DNA from 3 places in the Bacillus sp. DTU_2020_1000418_1_SI_GHA_SEK_038 genome. Region 3 is predicted to be linked to each of the others. Evidence: a T-box and tRNA genes for the amino acid it is inferred to sense, from the RefSeq annotation. Region 3 holds a T-box; the other regions hold tRNA genes.
The links. A T-box is a leader RNA that pairs with one kind of tRNA and senses whether it is charged. The one in region 3 lies ahead of thrS (threonine--tRNA ligase), so its partner is inferred to be a tRNA-Thr.

Region 1: it encodes a tRNA-Thr, which carries the amino acid that the T-box ahead of thrS (threonine--tRNA ligase) is inferred to sense. The anticodon was not compared.
Region 2: it encodes a tRNA-Thr, which carries the amino acid that the T-box ahead of thrS (threonine--tRNA ligase) is inferred to sense. The anticodon was not compared.

What each region holds. Positions count from the first base shown of each region.
Region 1 is NZ_CP135435.1:93,593-100,451, forward strand. It holds rRNA gene RRV45_RS00455 (23S ribosomal RNA) at 1-2,845, shown strand, start outside; rRNA gene rrf (5S ribosomal RNA) at 2,918-3,034, shown strand; tRNA gene RRV45_RS00465 (tRNA-Val) at 3,045-3,120, shown strand; tRNA gene RRV45_RS00470 (tRNA-Thr) at 3,281-3,353, shown strand; tRNA gene RRV45_RS00475 (tRNA-Lys) at 3,373-3,448, shown strand; tRNA gene RRV45_RS00480 (tRNA-Leu) at 3,458-3,539, shown strand; tRNA gene RRV45_RS00485 (tRNA-Gly) at 3,553-3,627, shown strand; tRNA gene RRV45_RS00490 (tRNA-Leu) at 3,635-3,723, shown strand; tRNA gene RRV45_RS00495 (tRNA-Arg) at 3,739-3,815, shown strand; tRNA gene RRV45_RS00500 (tRNA-Pro) at 3,820-3,896, shown strand; tRNA gene RRV45_RS00505 (tRNA-Ala) at 3,905-3,980, shown strand; rRNA gene RRV45_RS00510 (16S ribosomal RNA) at 4,145-5,694, shown strand; rRNA gene RRV45_RS00515 (23S ribosomal RNA) at 6,058-6,859, shown strand, end outside.
Region 2 is NZ_CP135435.1:166,154-173,012, reverse strand. It holds gene sigW (RNA polymerase sigma factor SigW) at 1-248, opposite strand, end outside; gene RRV45_RS00965 (aspartyl-phosphate phosphatase Spo0E family protein) at 492-650, shown strand; gene rocF (arginase) at 685-1,581, opposite strand; tRNA gene RRV45_RS00955 (tRNA-Lys) at 2,001-2,073, opposite strand; tRNA gene RRV45_RS00950 (tRNA-Gln) at 2,202-2,276, opposite strand; tRNA gene RRV45_RS00945 (tRNA-Tyr) at 2,354-2,438, opposite strand; tRNA gene RRV45_RS00940 (tRNA-Thr) at 2,450-2,522, opposite strand; tRNA gene RRV45_RS00935 (tRNA-Val) at 2,683-2,758, opposite strand; tRNA gene RRV45_RS00930 (tRNA-Glu) at 2,763-2,837, opposite strand; tRNA gene RRV45_RS00925 (tRNA-Thr) at 2,857-2,929, opposite strand; tRNA gene RRV45_RS00920 (tRNA-Asn) at 2,966-3,040, opposite strand; rRNA gene rrf (5S ribosomal RNA) at 3,057-3,173, opposite strand; rRNA gene RRV45_RS00910 (23S ribosomal RNA) at 3,246-6,180, opposite strand; rRNA gene RRV45_RS00905 (16S ribosomal RNA) at 6,508-6,859, opposite strand, start outside.
Region 3 is NZ_CP135435.1:874,631-881,489, forward strand. It holds gene RRV45_RS04415 (DMT family transporter) at 1-32, opposite strand, end outside; gene RRV45_RS04420 (alpha/beta fold hydrolase) at 196-1,092, shown strand; gene RRV45_RS04425 (GNAT family N-acetyltransferase) at 1,371-1,829, shown strand; gene RRV45_RS04430 (fumarylacetoacetate hydrolase family protein) at 1,905-2,531, shown strand; partial or broken gene RRV45_RS22075 (hypothetical protein) at 2,862-2,944, shown strand; T-box leader at 3,095-3,318, shown strand; gene thrS (threonine--tRNA ligase) at 3,366-5,276, shown strand; gene RRV45_RS04440 (hypothetical protein) at 5,834-6,073, shown strand; gene RRV45_RS04445 (RidA family protein) at 6,116-6,502, opposite strand; gene RRV45_RS04450 (hypothetical protein) at 6,562-6,846, opposite strand.

The DNA.
Region 1 (6,859 bases), 780 kb from region 3:
AGTAAGCTTTGATCCGGAGATTTCCGAATGGGGGAACCCACTGTTCGTAATGGAACAGTATCTTTACCTGAATACATAGGGTATTGAAGGCAGACCCGGGGAACTGAAACATCTAAGTACCCGGAGGAAGAGAAAGCAAACGCGATTCCCTGAGTAGCGGCGAGCGAAACGGGATTAGCCCAAACCAAGAGGCTTGCCTCTTGGGGTTGTAGGACACTCTATACGGAGTTACAAAGGAACGAGGTAAATGAACAGGTCTGGAAAGGCCGGCCAGAGAAGGTAAAAGCCCTGTAGTTGAAACTTCGTTCCCTCCAGAGTGGATCCTGAGTACGGCGGGACACGTGAAATCCCGTCGGAAGCAGGGAGGACCATCTCCCAAGGCTAAATACTCCCTAGTGACCGATAGTGAACCAGTACCGTGAGGGAAAGGTGAAAAGCACCCCGGAAGGGGAGTGAAATAGTTCCTGAAACCGTGTGCCTACAAGTAGTCAGAGCCCTTTAACGGGTGATGGCGTGCCTTTTGTAGAATGAACCGGCGAGTTACGATTACATGCAAGGTTAAGTTGAATAGACGGAGCCGCAGCGAAAGCGAGTCTGAATAGGGCGTATGAGTATGTGGTCGTAGACCCGAAACCAGGTGACCTACCCATGTCCAGGTTGAAGTCCAGGTAACACTGGATGGAGGACCGAACCCACGCACGTTGAAAAGTGCGGGGATGAGGTGTGGGTAGCGGAGAAATTCCAATCGAACTTGGAGATAGCTGGTTCTCTCCGAAATAGCTTTAGGGCTAGCCTCATGTTGTTAGAATCTTGGAGGTAGAGCACTGTTTGGACTAGGGGCCCTCATCGGGTTACCGAATTCAGACAAACTCCGAATGCCAAAGATTTATCCATGGGAGTCAGACTGCGAGTGATAAGATCCGTAGTCAAGAGGGAAACAGCCCAGACCACCAGTTAAGGTCCCAAAGTATACGTTAAGTGGAAAAGGATGTGGAGTTGCTTAGACAACCAGGATGTTGGCTTAGAAGCAGCCACCATTTAAAGAGTGCGTAATAGCTCACTGGTCGAGTGACTCTGCGCCGAAAATGTACCGGGGCTAAACGTATCACCGAAGCTGTGGATGGACATCTGCGATGTCCGTGGTAGGAGAGCGTTCTAAGGGCGTTGAAGCTAGACCGTAAGGACTGGTGGAGCGCTTAGAAGTGAGAATGCCGGTATGAGTAGCGAAAGATGGGTGAGAATCCCATCCACCGAATGCCTAAGGTTTCCTGAGGAAGGCTCGTCCGCTCAGGGTTAGTCGGGACCTAAGCCGAGGCTGAAAAGCGTAGGCGATGGACAACAGGTTGATATTCCTGTACCACCTCTTTACCGTTTGAGCAATGGGGGGACGCAGGAGGATAGGGTAAGCGCGCTGCTGGAATAGCGCGTCTAAGCAGTTAGAGTGCAAGCGAGGCAAATCCCGCTTGCGTTAAGCTTGAGCTGTGATAGCGAGGGAAATATAGTACCGAAGTTCCTGAATCCACACTGCCAAGAAAAGCCTCTAGCGAGGGAAAAGGTGCCCGTACCGCAAACCGACACAGGTAGGCGAGGAGAGAATCCTAAGGTGAGCGAGAGAACTCTCGTTAAGGAACTCGGCAAAATCACCCCGTAACTTAGGGAGAAGGGGTGCTCATTTGGGTGAATAGCCCGGATGAGCCGCAGTGAATAGGCCCAGGCGACTGTTTAGCAAAAACACAGGTCTCTGCGAAGCCGCAAGGCGAAGTATAGGGGCTGACGCCTGCCCGGTGCTGGAAGGTTAAGAGGAGGGGTTAGCGCAAGCGAAGCTCTGAATTGAAGCCCCAGTAAACGGCGGCCGTAACTATAACGGTCCTAAGGTAGCGAAATTCCTTGTCAGGTAAGTTCTGACCCGCACGAAAGGCGTAACGATCTGGGCACTGTCTCAACGAGAGACTCGGTGAAATTATAGTACCTGTGAAGATGCAGGTTACCCGCGACAGGACGGAAAGACCCCGTGGAGCTTTACTGTAGCCTGATATTGAATTTCGGTACAGCTTGTACAGGATAGGTAGGAGCCTTGGAAGCCGGAGCGCCAGCTTCGGTGGAGGCATTGGTGGGATACTACCCTGGCTGTATTGAAATTCTAACCCGCGCCCCTGATCGGGGCGGGAGACAGTGTCAGGTGGGCAGTTTGACTGGGGCGGTCGCCTCCTAAAGAGTAACGGAGGCGCCCAAAGGTTCCCTCAGAATGGTTGGAAATCATTCGAAGAGTGTAAAGGCATAAGGGAGCTTGACTGCGAGACCTACAAGTCGAGCAGGGACGAAAGTCGGGCTTAGTGATCCGGTGGTTCCGCATGGAAGGGCCATCGCTCAACGGATAAAAGCTACCCCGGGGATAACAGGCTTATCTCCCCCAAGAGTCCACATCGACGGGGAGGTTTGGCACCTCGATGTCGGCTCATCGCATCCTGGGGCTGTAGTCGGTCCCAAGGGTTGGGCTGTTCGCCCATTAAAGCGGTACGCGAGCTGGGTTCAGAACGTCGTGAGACAGTTCGGTCCCTATCCGTCGTGGGCGCAGGAAATTTGAGAGGAGCTGTCCTTAGTACGAGAGGACCGGGATGGACGCACCGCTGGTGTACCAGTTGTCTTGCCAAAGGCATAGCTGGGTAGCTATGTGCGGACGGGATAAGTGCTGAAAGCATCTAAGCATGAAGCCCCCCTCGAGATGAGATTTCCCATAGCGTCAAGCTAGTAAGACCCCTGAAAGATGATCAGGTTGATAGGTTTGAGGTGGAAGCGTGGCGACACGTGGAGCTGACAAATACTAATCGGTCGAGGACTTAACCACATTTAGTATGATTACTCGAATAACTTCTTCAGCATTATCTAGTTTTGAGGGAACAAACCTCAATAAAATAGGTCTAGTGGCGATAGCGAAAAGGTCACACCCGTTCCCATCCCGAACACGGAAGTTAAGCTTTTCAGCGCCGATGGTAGTTAGGGGCTGTCCCCTTGTGAGAGTAGGACGCCGCTAGGCTTTAATAAATGGAGGATTAGCTCAGCTGGGAGAGCATCTGCCTTACAAGCAGAGGGTCGGCGGTTCGATCCCGTCATCCTCCACCATGATTATGCCGGCCTAGCTCAATTGGTAGAGGATTTTAAAAGCTTGCAACAACGAAGCTTTACCCCTCGAATGGCAAACTTTTAAAATCTGCGGCAAAGACCGCAGGGCTTTGGAGCACATTTATTAGCAGTAACTAAATTAGAGCTAAATATTATATATGCCGGCCTAGCTCAATTGGTAGAGCAACTGACTTGTAATCAGTAGGTTGGGGGTTCGAGTCCTCTGGCCGGCACTGTTTTTGAAACTTATACGAGCCATTAGCTCAGTCGGTAGAGCATCTGACTTTTAATCAGAGGGTCGAAGGTTCGAGTCCTTCATGGCTCACCATTTATATATGCGGGTGTGGCGGAATTGGCAGACGCACCAGACTTAGGATCTGGCGCCGCGAGGCGTGGGGGTTCGACTCCCTTCACCCGCATTCATAAAGATAAGCGGAAGTAGTTCAGTGGTAGAACACCACCTTGCCAAGGTGGGGGTCGCGGGTTCGAATCCCGTCTTCCGCTCCAAAAAAATGCCGGGGTGGCGGAACTGGCAGACGCACAGGACTTAAAATCCTGCGGTAGGTGACTACCGTACCGGTTCGATTCCGGTCCTCGGCACCATTTAAATTAAAGAATGCGCCCGTAGCTCAATTGGATAGAGCGTCTGACTACGGATCAGAAGGTTATGGGTTCGACTCCTTTCGGGCGCGCCATTTTCGGGAAGTAGCTCAGCTTGGTAGAGCACTTGGTTTGGGACCAAGGGGTCGCAGGTTCGAATCCTGTCTTCCCGACCATTATTTTTGGGGCCTTAGCTCAGCTGGGAGAGCGCCTGCCTTGCACGCAGGAGGTCAGCGGTTCGATCCCGCTAGGCTCCACCAAAAAGATTCAAAAAAGTTATTGACACCGTTTAAAAAACGTAGTATTATTGAAAAGTCGCCTTAAGCGACAAGATAGTTCTTTGAAAACTGAACGAACAAAAACGTCAACGTTTAACTTTTAGTCTTTTTTTAAAAAGACATTTATGAGCTAATCAACTCACAATTTATTGGAGAGTTTGATCCTGGCTCAGGACGAACGCTGGCGGCGTGCCTAATACATGCAAGTCGAGCGAACTTGCGGGAGCTTGCTCCCAAAAGTTAGCGGCGGACGGGTGAGTAACACGTGGGCAACCTGCCTGTAAGACTGGGATAACTTCGGGAAACCGGAGCTAATACCGGATAATTCTTTTCTACTCATGTAGGAAAGCTGAAAGATGGCTTCGGCTATCACTTACAGATGGGCCCGCGGCGCATTAGCTAGTTGGTGAGGTAATGGCTCACCAAGGCAACGATGCGTAGCCGACCTGAGAGGGTGATCGGCCACACTGGGACTGAGACACGGCCCAGACTCCTACGGGAGGCAGCAGTAGGGAATCTTCCGCAATGGACGAAAGTCTGACGGAGCAACGCCGCGTGAGTGATGAAGGTTTTCGGATCGTAAAACTCTGTTGTTAGGGAAGAACAAGTACCGGAGTAACTGCCGGTACCTTGACGGTACCTAACCAGAAAGCCACGGCTAACTACGTGCCAGCAGCCGCGGTAATACGTAGGTGGCAAGCGTTGTCCGGAATTATTGGGCGTAAAGCGCGCGCAGGCGGTCCTTTAAGTCTGATGTGAAAGCCCACGGCTCAACCGTGGAGGGTCATTGGAAACTGGGGGACTTGAGTGCAGAAGAGGAGAGTGGAATTCCACGTGTAGCGGTGAAATGCGTAGAGATGTGGAGGAACACCAGTGGCGAAGGCGACTCTCTGGTCTGTAACTGACGCTGAGGCGCGAAAGCGTGGGGAGCGAACAGGATTAGATACCCTGGTAGTCCACGCCGTAAACGATGAGTGCTAAGTGTTAGAGGGTTTCCGCCCTTTAGTGCTGCAGCAAACGCATTAAGCACTCCGCCTGGGGAGTACGGCCGCAAGGCTGAAACTCAAAGGAATTGACGGGGGCCCGCACAAGCGGTGGAGCATGTGGTTTAATTCGAAGCAACGCGAAGAACCTTACCAGGTCTTGACATCCTCTGACAATCCTAGAGATAGGACTTTCCCCTTCGGGGGACAGAGTGACAGGTGGTGCATGGTTGTCGTCAGCTCGTGTCGTGAGATGTTGGGTTAAGTCCCGCAACGAGCGCAACCCTTGATCTTAGTTGCCAGCATTCAGTTGGGCACTCTAAGGTGACTGCCGGTGACAAACCGGAGGAAGGTGGGGATGACGTCAAATCATCATGCCCCTTATGACCTGGGCTACACACGTGCTACAATGGATGGTACAAAGGGCTGCAAGACCGCGAGGTTTAGCCAATCCCATAAAACCATTCTCAGTTCGGATTGCAGGCTGCAACTCGCCTGCATGAAGCCGGAATCGCTAGTAATCGCGGATCAGCATGCCGCGGTGAATACGTTCCCGGGCCTTGTACACACCGCCCGTCACACCACGAGAGTTTGTAACACCCGAAGTCGGTGGGGTAACCTTTTGGAGCCAGCCGCCTAAGGTGGGACAGATGATTGGGGTGAAGTCGTAACAAGGTAGCCGTATCGGAAGGTGCGGCTGGATCACCTCCTTTCTAAGGAAGATTTGAAGTACTTGATACTTCAATAAAAGACGTTACTTGTTCGTTCAGTTTTGAGGGAATTATCTCTCAAAACACTATGTAAATTAGTGTTTTTTGTTCCTTGAAAACTAGATAATGATTATGAAGAAGCAATAACCGAGTAATCGCCATTTTAGTTATTCTCTCTATTTAATATAGAGTTAAAAACAACCAATCACGAGAATAGAAATTAATCTATTCACAAATCGTGAGGGAAATGAGAAGCAAGCAGATCAAGGAAGCGACCGAGCGAGCACCGGAACGTACGCAGTTGATACGTGAGGAGCACAGCGAGAGAGCTGACGCAGAGATGCGCCGCTTATCATTTGCCGAACAGGTTAAGTTAATAAGGGCGCACGGTGAATGCCTTGGCACTAGGAGCCGATGAAGGACGGGACTAACACCGATATGCTTCGGGGAGCTGTAAGTAAGCTTTGATCCGGAGATTTCCGAATGGGGGAACCCACTGTTCGTAATGGAACAGTATCTTTACCTGAATACATAGGGTATTGAAGGCAGACCCGGGGAACTGAAACATCTAAGTACCCGGAGGAAGAGAAAGCAAACGCGATTCCCTGAGTAGCGGCGAGCGAAACGGGATTAGCCCAAACCAAGAGGCTTGCCTCTTGGGGTTGTAGGACACTCTATACGGAGTTACAAAGGAACGAGGTAAATGAACAGGTCTGGAAAGGCCGGCCAGAGAAGGTAAAAGCCCTGTAGTTGAAACTTCGTTCCCTCCAGAGTGGATCCTGAGTACGGCGGGACACGTGAAATCCCGTCGGAAGCAGGGAGGACCATCTCCCAAGGCTAAATACTCCCTAGTGACCGATAGTGAACCAGTACCGTGAGGGAAAGGTGAAAAGCACCCCGGAAGGGGAGTGAAATAGTTCCTGAAACCGTGTGCCTACAAGTAGTCAGAGCCCTTTAACGGGTGATGGCGTGCCTTTTGTAGAATGAACCGGCGAGTTACGATTACATGCAAGGTTAAGTTGAATAGACGGAGCCGCAGCGAAAGCGAGTCTGAATAGGGCGTATGAGTATGTGGTCGTAGACCCGAAACCAGGTGACCTACCCATGTCCAGGTTGAAGTCCAGGTAACACTGGATGGAGGACCGAACCCACGCACGTTGAAAAGTGC
Region 2 (6,859 bases), 710 kb from region 3:
TCAATGCATAGGTTCGTGGCAATTCGATAAAGCCATGAAGAGAATTTCAAATTTATATTAAAACTATGAATGTTCACGTAAGCTCTTAAAAAAGCCTCCTGTGCGATGTCCTCTGCTTCATGTCTATTTCCCAGCATTCTGTAGCAAATCATATAAACCTTTTCTTTATAGATTTCTACTATTTCTGCGTAGGCATCCTGATCCCCTTTTAATACCTGCTTAATCCTTTTCTTTACGATTGTCTCCATTTTTCTTTTACCTCCGCTCTAGTGCGGCTAATCGATATTACGATCGATAGCGGAAAAGGTTTCATTTTTTTTAAAAAATACTAACCATATCTATATTAACAAATTTTTACTGCTGTGGTTTAATAATTTTATTTTACGGGGATTATAGTAAGAAAAGTTGCCAAAAGGTGTACATGCTTAGGCATTTCTATTATTTAACAGATAATCCTAAGCTCCCAATAAGCAAAAAAGGGGTGGTCTCATGTGTGTGAATGTAAACTATTAAAGGATATAGAAGATTGCAGGAGAGAAATGATTAATTTAGCATCCTCCTCACCTCTGTCTAGCCAACGAGTAGTAGACATGAGCACAGAATTAGATAGGCTGCTCAATTTATACTACACCCAGATTAAAAATAATTAGGCAGGGCTATTTTGAGCCACTGCCTGTTTCTCTATTATAGAAGCTTTTCGCCAAATAATGAACCCATTAATGCAACAGCAACTGATGCTGTTTTATTTTTTTCATCTAAGATAGGATTTACTTCCACAAATTCAGCTGAGGTTATTAATCGGGCTTCGGCTAGCATCTCCATAGCTAAGTGACTTTCCCGATAGCTAATACCGCCAATAACCGGAGTTCCTACTCCTGGTGCATCATGGGGATCTAAGCCATCCAAATCAAGAGACAGATGGACCCCATCCGTTTTTCCCTTCAAATAGCTAATCGTTTCTTCCATAACCTTCGTCATTCCCAAACGGTCGATTTCATGCATCGTGTACACTTTAATACCCAGCTTTTTTATTAGTTCCCTTTCGCCCTCATCTAAAGCACGAGCTCCGATTATAACAATATTCTCAGGCCTTACTTTCGGAGCATAGCCACCCACATTGGTAAGCAATGGATGACCCATGCCTAAACTAACAGCAAGCGGCATCCCATGGATATTTCCTGAAGGGGAAGTCTCGGCCGTATTTAAATCCCCGTGAGCATCATACCAAATAACGCCTAAATTTTTATAATGCTTTGCGACCCCAGCCAACGTGCCAATCGCAATACTATGATCTCCTCCAAGCACAAGTGGAAATGCTTGATCCTCAATGGCTTGATCCACCTCTTTAGCGAGCAATTCCGTTTTTTCCGCAATTAAATTTAAATTACGCAGGTTGGAGACCGGATCCACCTCTACTTCTGGTCTGCCTATGGCAATATCCCCCTTGTCATGAACTTCATCAAACAATGCTTTTAATCGTTCATTCACACCTGCATATCGAATGGCACTTGGCCCCATATCTACTCCACGTCTCGCTTGACCCAAATCCATAGGCATCCCAATAATCGCCAACTTTTTCATAAAAAAGCCCTCCCCTTAAGCCAATAATTCATTTTCTACTTTTATTTTAACCCCATTCAAGGAAATGACTCAACTCGACAAAAGTCTGTATATATATGCGGAATTAACCTAATTTTTTTACTTTTTGGACCGTTTATATTCAGCAGCATGCTTTGTTGTGGTTTTAGGAGTGGTTCTTTAGAGGAAGGGGGGCATCATAAACACTTTATGAGGGGCTTTCTCTCTGTTTTTCTGGTCGGACGGGAATCAGAACCTCTTTTTGGTGACCGGTCCACCTACTTTTTAGGCTGGATAGGCATCATTACCTTTTCTTGATTGCCCGGCACCTTTAATATTTCGGATAAAAAGGGTTCATCAAAAAAAATGAAAGAAGACCTTTAGGAATTATCTTCCTAAAGGTCTTCTTTCATTTACTTAAGTGAGCCATGAAGGACTCGAACCTTCGACCCTCTGATTAAAAGTCAGATGCTCTACCGACTGAGCTAATGGCTCGTAATGTAATGTTGTTTCTTGAATTTTGATTGTAGTCGGAAATTGCTTCAAAGTCCTTCGGTCTTTGTCGCAAGTTTTTTTAAAAACTATTCAACGATGTAAAGCTTCATAGCTGTTTTTAAAAAAACTGGCTGGGCTAGCTGGATTCGAACCAACGCATGTCGCAGTCAAAGTGCGATGCCTTACCGCTTGGCTATAGCCCATTGTAAACTACATAATTTACAAAATAAAAAGGACTAGTTATAACATGTCCATTTTTAATATTTTTATTAAAAATAAATGGTGGTGGGGGACGGATTCGAACCGCCGAACCCAAAGGGAGCGGATTTACAGTCCGCCGCGTTTAGCCACTTCGCTACCCCACCAAATTATAAGATGCCGGCCAGAGGACTCGAACCCCCAACCTACTGATTACAAGTCAGTTGCTCTACCAATTGAGCTAGGCCGGCATAATTAAATAATCATTTCTAATTTAGTTGCTGCTGATAACTGTGATCCAAAGCCCTATGGTCTTTGTCGCAGATTTTAAAAGTTTGCCATTCGAGGTAAAAAAGCTTCGTTGCTGTAAGCTTTTATAATCCTCTACCAATTGAGATAGGCCGGCATATATGGTGGAGGATGACGGGATCGAACCGCCGACCCTCTGCTTGTAAGGCAGATGCTCTCCCAGCTGAGCTAATCCTCCGAAATGGTGACCCATACGGGATTCGAACCCGTGTTACCGCCGTGAAAGGGCGGTGTCTTAACCGCTTGACCAATGGGCCATATAATATTATTAAGGTAAGCTTCCAAGCGGGTTCGAACCGCTGACCTCTTCCTTACCATGGAAGTGCTCTACCTGCTGAGCTATGGAAGCATCACAACTACCTGCTCATTTAAATCATCAAAAAAATGGCTCCGCAGGTAGGATTCGAACCTACGACCGTTCGGTTAACAGCCGAATGCTCTACCACTGAGCTACTGCGGAATAGTAAAAAATTAAGGCCTAGCGACGTCCTACTCTCACAAGGGGACAGCCCCTAACTACCATCGGCGCTGAAAAGCTTAACTTCCGTGTTCGGGATGGGAACGGGTGTGACCTTTTCGCTATCGCCACTAGACCTATTTTATTGAGGTTTGTTCCCTCAAAACTAGATAATGCTGAAGAAGTTATTCGAGTAATCATACTAAATGTGGTTAAGTCCTCGACCGATTAGTATTTGTCAGCTCCACGTGTCGCCACGCTTCCACCTCAAACCTATCAACCTGATCATCTTTCAGGGGTCTTACTAGCTTGACGCTATGGGAAATCTCATCTCGAGGGGGGCTTCATGCTTAGATGCTTTCAGCACTTATCCCGTCCGCACATAGCTACCCAGCTATGCCTTTGGCAAGACAACTGGTACACCAGCGGTGCGTCCATCCCGGTCCTCTCGTACTAAGGACAGCTCCTCTCAAATTTCCTGCGCCCACGACGGATAGGGACCGAACTGTCTCACGACGTTCTGAACCCAGCTCGCGTACCGCTTTAATGGGCGAACAGCCCAACCCTTGGGACCGACTACAGCCCCAGGATGCGATGAGCCGACATCGAGGTGCCAAACCTCCCCGTCGATGTGGACTCTTGGGGGAGATAAGCCTGTTATCCCCGGGGTAGCTTTTATCCGTTGAGCGATGGCCCTTCCATGCGGAACCACCGGATCACTAAGCCCGACTTTCGTCCCTGCTCGACTTGTAGGTCTCGCAGTCAAGCTCCCTTATGCCTTTACACTCTTCGAATGATTTCCAACCATTCTGAGGGAACCTTTGGGCGCCTCCGTTACTCTTTAGGAGGCGACCGCCCCAGTCAAACTGCCCACCTGACACTGTCTCCCGCCCCGATCAGGGGCGCGGGTTAGAATTTCAATACAGCCAGGGTAGTATCCCACCAATGCCTCCACCGAAGCTGGCGCTCCGGCTTCCAAGGCTCCTACCTATCCTGTACAAGCTGTACCGAAATTCAATATCAGGCTACAGTAAAGCTCCACGGGGTCTTTCCGTCCTGTCGCGGGTAACCTGCATCTTCACAGGTACTATAATTTCACCGAGTCTCTCGTTGAGACAGTGCCCAGATCGTTACGCCTTTCGTGCGGGTCAGAACTTACCTGACAAGGAATTTCGCTACCTTAGGACCGTTATAGTTACGGCCGCCGTTTACTGGGGCTTCAATTCAGAGCTTCGCTTGCGCTAACCCCTCCTCTTAACCTTCCAGCACCGGGCAGGCGTCAGCCCCTATACTTCGCCTTGCGGCTTCGCAGAGACCTGTGTTTTTGCTAAACAGTCGCCTGGGCCTATTCACTGCGGCTCATCCGGGCTATTCACCCAAATGAGCACCCCTTCTCCCTAAGTTACGGGGTGATTTTGCCGAGTTCCTTAACGAGAGTTCTCTCGCTCACCTTAGGATTCTCTCCTCGCCTACCTGTGTCGGTTTGCGGTACGGGCACCTTTTCCCTCGCTAGAGGCTTTTCTTGGCAGTGTGGATTCAGGAACTTCGGTACTATATTTCCCTCGCTATCACAGCTCAAGCTTAACGCAAGCGGGATTTGCCTCGCTTGCACTCTAACTGCTTAGACGCGCTATTCCAGCAGCGCGCTTACCCTATCCTCCTGCGTCCCCCCATTGCTCAAACGGTAAAGAGGTGGTACAGGAATATCAACCTGTTGTCCATCGCCTACGCTTTTCAGCCTCGGCTTAGGTCCCGACTAACCCTGAGCGGACGAGCCTTCCTCAGGAAACCTTAGGCATTCGGTGGATGGGATTCTCACCCATCTTTCGCTACTCATACCGGCATTCTCACTTCTAAGCGCTCCACCAGTCCTTACGGTCTAGCTTCAACGCCCTTAGAACGCTCTCCTACCACGGACATCGCAGATGTCCATCCACAGCTTCGGTGATACGTTTAGCCCCGGTACATTTTCGGCGCAGAGTCACTCGACCAGTGAGCTATTACGCACTCTTTAAATGGTGGCTGCTTCTAAGCCAACATCCTGGTTGTCTAAGCAACTCCACATCCTTTTCCACTTAACGTATACTTTGGGACCTTAACTGGTGGTCTGGGCTGTTTCCCTCTTGACTACGGATCTTATCACTCGCAGTCTGACTCCCATGGATAAATCTTTGGCATTCGGAGTTTGTCTGAATTCGGTAACCCGATGAGGGCCCCTAGTCCAAACAGTGCTCTACCTCCAAGATTCTAACAACATGAGGCTAGCCCTAAAGCTATTTCGGAGAGAACCAGCTATCTCCAAGTTCGATTGGAATTTCTCCGCTACCCACACCTCATCCCCGCACTTTTCAACGTGCGTGGGTTCGGTCCTCCATCCAGTGTTACCTGGACTTCAACCTGGACATGGGTAGGTCACCTGGTTTCGGGTCTACGACCACATACTCATACGCCCTATTCAGACTCGCTTTCGCTGCGGCTCCGTCTATTCAACTTAACCTTGCATGTAATCGTAACTCGCCGGTTCATTCTACAAAAGGCACGCCATCACCCGTTAAAGGGCTCTGACTACTTGTAGGCACACGGTTTCAGGAACTATTTCACTCCCCTTCCGGGGTGCTTTTCACCTTTCCCTCACGGTACTGGTTCACTATCGGTCACTAGGGAGTATTTAGCCTTGGGAGATGGTCCTCCCTGCTTCCGACGGGATTTCACGTGTCCCGCCGTACTCAGGATCCACTCTGGAGGGAACGAAGTTTCAACTACAGGGCTTTTACCTTCTCTGGCCGGCCTTTCCAGACCTGTTCATTTACCTCGTTCCTTTGTAACTCCGTATAGAGTGTCCTACAACCCCAAGAGGCAAGCCTCTTGGTTTGGGCTAATCCCGTTTCGCTCGCCGCTACTCAGGGAATCGCGTTTGCTTTCTCTTCCTCCGGGTACTTAGATGTTTCAGTTCCCCGGGTCTGCCTTCAATACCCTATGTATTCAGGTAAAGATACTGTTCCATTACGAACAGTGGGTTCCCCCATTCGGAAATCTCCGGATCAAAGCTTACTTACAGCTCCCCGAAGCATATCGGTGTTAGTCCCGTCCTTCATCGGCTCCTAGTGCCAAGGCATTCACCGTGCGCCCTTATTAACTTAACCTTGTTCGGTGAATGATAAGCGGCGCATCTCTGCGTCAGCTCCGTCACTGTGCTCCTCGCGTACCAACTACGTACGCTCCGGTGCTCGTTCTGTCGCTTCCTTGATCTGCTTGCTTCTCATCCCCCTCACAACTCTTCTGAATTGTGATTTGGTTTTAAACTCTATATATAATAGAGAGAATAACTAAAATGGCGATTACTCGGTTATTGCTTCTTCAAATTATTATCTAGTTTTCAAAGAACAAAGTTTTGAGAGATAATTCTCTCAAAACTGAACGAACAAGTAACGTCTTTTATTGAAGTATCAAGTACTTCAAATCTTCCTTAGAAAGGAGGTGATCCAGCCGCACCTTCCGATACGGCTACCTTGTTACGACTTCACCCCAATCATCTGTCCCACCTTAGGCGGCTGGCTCCAAAAGGTTACCCCACCGACTTCGGGTGTTACAAACTCTCGTGGTGTGACGGGCGGTGTGTACAAGGCCCGGGAACGTATTCACCGCGGCATGCTGATCCGCGATTACTAGCGATTCCGGCTTCATGCAGGCGAGTTGCAGCCTGCAATCCGAACTGAGAATGGTTTTATGGGATTGGCTAAACCTCGCGGTCTTGCAGCCCTTTGTACCATCCATTGTAGCACGTGTGTAGCCCAGGTCATAAGGGGCATGATGATTTGACGT
Region 3 (6,859 bases):
AACATCATTAAATCCGCCTTAAATGCATTCATCCGGCACCCCTCCCTTTTGTTAATAAAGTATACTAGCCAAACATATACAAGTAAAAGGAAAGTTTCTTGGTTTAAGTATTAGCAAATACAAAGGAATTGACTAATTCCATGGTGTATTTAAGTACCGAATAGTTTTTTTCTAATAAAGGGGGAGGTTAGAGTGATGATCGAAGAAAGAATTCACCTGGAAAATGACATAAAAATTAATGTGAATTATTCAGTAGAAAATAAGGAAAAGCCCACAATACTATTAATTCATTTTAGTGGTGGAACGTCACAAATGTGGAACGGTGTGATCCCCTATCTACAAAATGAATATAGGATAATTGCCCCTGATTTACGGGGCCACGGGAAGTCGGATCGACCTTTGACTGGTTATCATATCGATGATTTTTCTCATGATCTGTTTCTATTATTACATAAGTTGGGGATAAATAAATGTCATGTTGTCGGAAGCTCTTTGGGTGCCGAAGTTGGTCTAAGTTTGGCCGCATCGCATCCGGATATGGTAATGTCATTAGTCAATGAAGGTGCAATTTATAACGAGTTTGGGGAATATGGGCTATTTAATGGAGAAAAAGCTGAAATCGAGGCAGAGAAGGAAAGGCTTTTTCAGCAGTTAAATGAGAGGGAACTCGCTAAATATCAAACGAAAGCTGAGTTCGTTGAGGATCTTAAGGCTCCATTAATTAAAAAGTGGCTTTGGAATGATTATTTCAGGATTTTCTTTGAAAGCTGCGCTGAGGAACAGGCCGATGGAAGCTTTGAGCATTTCTATAAAAATCACGTACGTACAGAATACATTCAAAAATACTGCGATATCCGCTTTGAAGATTATTATAAAAGGGTAAAATGTCCAGTTCTATTCCTGCCAAGTGAAAAAGAATGGGGGAATCCAAAAATTAGATATAGCCTTGACTATTTTTCGAGTTTACTAGATGAATATGAAGTATATAGGATTGAGGGCTCGATACATGCTTATGTTTGGATGCAGCATCCAATCAAAGCTGGAAAAGTAATAAAAGATTTTTTAGAAAAACTTCAAACTAAAATGGAATAATCTACCTCTTAGCGAATGACAAGTGAATCGTTCATGACACTCGACTGATGTTACACTGGAAGAAGATGCCCAGTATTAAATAGGTCATTAGATTGTTCCAACTAAATGGCAAAAATTCAAATAATAATATAGTATAATTAAAAAGTCTAAAGATTCATTTTTGTTAAGGAGGCGGTCATTATGGCTATTATTAAATTATTTAGCACAAACAACAATACGGGGATAACGCCTAATTAACAGGTTGTGTTAGGGTTTCCTCAAGTTCCGAAAGGGGAAAAATGGTGAATACAGACAAAGTGGGAATTGTGGAATTAAACGCGGAGAATTGGTATGAATGCTGTAAGTTAGAGGTATTTAAAGAACAAATCGAATATATTGAGCCAAATGCAATTTCGATAGCCCAGTCGAAGTTTGAACCTACTTTAATACCATATGCCATTTATTTTGAAGAAAAAGTAGTAGGGTTTTTAATGTATAATTCTGTTCAAGAAGAACTAGATGGTTATTGGATATATAGAATTATGGTAGATAAAGAGTACCAGGGCATGGGTATTGCGAAAATTGCAACTGAATTAATGATTTCAGAAATGGCAAAATTGCCAAGTGCGAAAAAAATAGTTGTAGGATATCACCCAGATAATATTGGAGCACATAGATTATATGCAAGTTTGGGATTTGTGGATCATGGTGATCGGTTCGGAAAAGAAATGGCCGTTATTAAATATGTTAATGAATAACAATGGAACAACTAGGTTGTAGAAGTCCCTTTTTTAAAATGTTATTTTGAAATATTAATGAATGGAGAATCTCCAATGCAAACAATCAAAAATGTATATTGTGTGGGAAGAAACTATGAGCTGCATGCGAAAGAATTAAATAATGAAATTCCTGCATTTCCTTTTCTATTCGGAAAGACTACACATGCTGTGGCTTATGCCAATGGTCAGGAAATCGTGTTACCAGCAAACCGTGGCTCCATTCATTTTGAAGTGGAATTAGTCATTCGAATCGGTAAACCTTACGAAAAAGGTGCTTCCGTTGACGACCTTGTAGACAGCATGGCTGTTGGGATTGACTTTACTTTACGCGATGTCCAAAGCGAATTAAAGAAAAAAGGACATCCATGGCTATTAGCAAAGAGCTTCCCTAACTCCGCTATATTAAGCGAATTCATCAAGTTTCCTGGTGTGAACGAATGTAAAAGCAAAGAGTTTTCTCTATTAAAGAATGGAGAAAAGGTTCAGATCGGTAATATAAAGGACATGATTTTTGATATGCAGACATTAATAGACTACACAGCCTTACATTTTGGTCTTGATGAAGGCGATATTCTTTTTACCGGCACTCCTGAAGGGGTTGGACCCATATCGGACGGGGACCAACTTGCACTGTTATGGGGGGAACAAGTTCTTGGAAGTTGTTCAATAAAACTTGGTTAAATTATTTAAAAATGATAGACACACTAACAGGAAAATAGCCTTTCAAAAATTAATTTAAAAAATCCGTTGCTATTTTTTGTAATCTATAATAATATGTATAAAAAATCCATTTGACTACATTCAGCAGAAGTCTTCCACATTAATTTATGGGGGATGAATGCAAAAAGGTATCTAATACAGTCGGCGTTCAACTCCAGCTGAATGAAGCCAAGCCTTCGGCGGATGCCTCTGATTTATTAGAGGAAATTATCGAGCCAGCTCGATAAAAATCTGGGGACAATTTCCCCGAGGTGAAATTGATAATAAGCACTGATAAGGACATGAGCTACTTTTACGGTTTCCAGAGAGGGAAGGCTTGCTGAAATCTTCCTAACGCAGAAAAGTATCTTACCGCCTTTGAGCAGTATTGGGGAAACTAAGTATCCAATGCCGTCTATGCAACGTTACTGCACCAGAGCCATAAGAATCTTTTTTTCTTATGGGAAATTGGGTGGAATCACGGGAATAACGCACTCGTCCCTTGCAATAGGGATGGGTGCGTTTTTTATTTTTACAAATTAATCATTTTTGCGATGAAGAGGACATGAATTATTTTTACGGCTTTCAGAGAGGGAAGGATAGATGCGAACTTCCTAGCTTAGGAAAATAATTTACCGCCTTGAAGCTATATCGGTGAACTTTAGTAGCTGATATCGTCTATGCTGCGTTACAGCACCAGAGCCATAAGTGTTTTTTTCTTATGGGAATTTGGGTGGAACCACGGGTATTTAACGCACTCGTCCCTTGCGATAGGGATGAGTGCGTTTTTTTATTTTAAAAAAGGAGCGAATCAATATGAGTATTAAAGTTCAGTTCCAGGATGGACAAATGAAGGAATTTTCAAATGGCATCACTGTGGGAGAAATTGCGGAGTCCATTAGTACAAGTTTGAGAAAAAATGCGGTTGCTGGGAGGGTAGACGGACAGCTGGTAGATTTATGCCACAAGTTAGAACAGGATGCTGAACTCTCTGTTTTAACTCTTGATTCGGAAGAAGGACTTCAAATTTTAAGACATTCCTCGGCACATGTGCTGGCTCAAGCCGTTCAAAGAATATATGGAAAAGTGAAATTAGGGATAGGGCCTGTAATTGAAGATGGATTTTACTATGACTTGAAATTGGAACACAGTTTGACTTCAGATGATTTACTTGAAATCGAAAAAGAGATGGAAAAAATCATAAACGAGGATCTAGAAATTAAAAGAATGGAGGTTTTCTATGAAGAGGCTGAAAAGCTTTTTAAGGATAAAGGAGAGCCATTCAAGCTAGAAATATTAAAGGGCATTCCGAAAGGGGAAAAGATCACTTTATATCAGCAAGGAGAGTTTATTGATCTGTGCCGAGGCCCACATCTTCCGTCTACTGGCTTGATAAAGGCATTTAAATTAACTCGTGTATCGGGTGCGTATTGGCGAGGCAACAGTCAAAACGAGGTTCTCCAAAGAGTTTATGGTGTTGCCTTTAAAAAGAAGAAGGATTTAGATAAGTATTTACATTTCTTAGAAGAAGCGGGCAAACGAGATCATCGTAAGCTAGGAAAACAATTGGAGCTATTCATGTTTTCAGAGGAAGCACCGGGAATGCCATTTTATTTGCCAAAAGGGCAGATTATTAGAAATGAATTAGAAAATTTTTCACGTGAGCTTCAAAGCAAGGCTTACTATGATGAGGTTCGTACTCCTCTTATGATGAATCAACAGCTTTGGGAGAAATCGGGACACTGGGATCATTACCATGAGAATATGTATTTTTCCGAAGTCGATCAAACTAAGTTTGCGATGAAGCCAATGAACTGTCCGGGGCATATGCTCATATTTAAAAACAGTCTTTACTCTTATCGTGATTTGCCAATTCGGTTGGCAGAGTTTGGGCAAGTTCACCGTCATGAGTTCAGTGGTGCTTTAAATGGAATGCTTCGGGTGCGCACTTTTTGTCAGGATGATGCTCATATTTTTGTTCGTGAGGATCAGATTGAAAGTGAGATTAAGGAGGTATTTGAATTAGTTGACCAAGTCTATCGCACATTTGGCTTTGAGTATTCAGTAGAGCTTTCGACTCGCCCTGAAAATTCAATGGGTGATGACAGTCTTTGGGAAATTTCTGAACGAGCATTAATAAATGTACTTGTGGATTTAGGGATCCACTATCACTTAAACGAAGGCGATGGTGCCTTTTATGGGCCAAAAATTGATTTTCACATAAAAGATGCCTTAAAACGAAGCCATCAATGTGCAACAATTCAGCTTGATTTTCAAATGCCGGAGAAATTTGACTTGAGCTATATCAATGAACAAAATGAAAAGGTTCGCCCAGTCGTAATTCATCGTGCTATTTATGGATCCATCGACCGTTTCTTTGGGATTTTAATCGAACATTTTGCGGGGGCTTTCCCAGTTTGGCTAGCGCCGACACAAGTTCAAATTATCCCTGTTTCACATGTTCACCTAGACTATTGTTTAGAAATTCAGGAACAGCTGCGGAAATCTGGAGTCAGAGTGGGAATTGATAATCGTGAAGAAAAGCTAGGATACAAAATCAGAGAGGCACAGATGCAGAAAATCCCGTATATGCTGGTGCTGGGGGATAAGGAAGCAAACGATGCTGACGTAAATGTCAGGAGGTATGGGGATCAGCAATCCGAAAGTGTTTCTTTTGCGGATTTTAAAGAGAGTATTGTAAAGCAAATAAAGGAGCGCAGTTTATAATAGTGGAACATATTGTTAGTTTGGCGAAATAAGGCCGTTCCTTTAGCCTTATTTCGCTATCAGTTTTTGAATAAGCATATGGTAAAATTAATTGGGAATATTGAAAGTTTTGATGGCGCGTGTTTTAGCAGTGGAATCCGGAAAACACTGACTATGAACGTGTCATGGTGCGTGTTTTAGCAGTGGAATTCGGAAAACACTAACTATGAACGTGTCATGATGCGTGTATTGGCAGGGGAGTCGCAAAAACACTAACTATGAACGTGTCATGGTGCGTGTTTTAGCAATGGGATCCGGAAAACACTTACTATGAAGGTGTCATGGTGAGTGTATTGGCAGTGGAATCCGGAAAACACTAACTATGAACGTGTCATGGTGCGTGTTTTAGCAATGGAATCGCAAAAACACTAACTATGAACGTGTCATGGTGCGTGTTCTAGCAGTGGAATCCCAAAAACGCTAACTATGAATATGTCATAGTGCGTATTTTGGCTAGAGAAGATCCTAAACGACAACTATGTTAAAGGAGCAAACAAAAAACCATATGGAAATAAACTATGACCTTAACAAACATTAAGATAGAAGAGCTATGCGCAAGCATTGATCATGTGTTAAGTAACAAACTGGATCAGGCATTATTGAAACCAGAGGAAATCATTCAATCCATCTATCAATTAGAAACAGCTCTAATGCTTTCGATATTGTTTATCTCATTTATTCAAGACTCTAGAAAAAGAGAACATTACCTTAATCGTGTTCATTCTCTTAGCCAAGAAATAAAAAAATATATTAGTTAGATAAGGGAGCAAAAAAAATGCCCCCTTATTTAACCATATTTATTATCTTGCAGCCCAAGCCTCAACCTCCACCTTGATTTCTGGCCGTGCCAGAGCTGTAACATACGCTAATGTTGTAGCAGGAGGGGATTGGTTATGAAATCCGCTCCATTTTCCCAAAAAGAATTCTCTATTAATACTTTCAGTGAACCAAAAATTCACTTTGAAAACATTGCTTACGTCTATACCTTCACTTTTTAAAATGGATTTAATATTTTCAAGTGCATTGGCAAACTGCGTTTCTATATCAGCTGGAAGGATCCCATCCTTATCATTTCCGACTTGGCCTGATAACACTATTAGTTCAGCATCTCTCGGTACTATGGTTACATGATGATATTGAGCGATGGGGGGAGCAACATTATTAGGATTTGATTTTATTATTTTCAAAACGGATTCTCCTTTTATTTTGATAAGTTATTACTTTTTTCACAAAAATTAATTTCCTATTAATTTACTAGAGCGTATCCAATCCATCCAATAAGTAGAATGTTTGGAGAAATCAATAATGCCGATAGCCACCTGAAGTTTCTTTTTAGGGAAAAGGCAGCCCCAAGGTAAAAGAATGGAAATATCAAACCCCACCATTCAAAACGTGGTGTTGCCGCTAAGTAGAGCGATAAGGGCGTTATCAGCAGGCAGGAATTTACAAGAAATAGTGGCTTCTTTAAACGTAAACCAATAAATGAAAATACGATTGAAGCAATCATAAATGGCCAAAATAATAACCCCATAGAAATCCTCCTT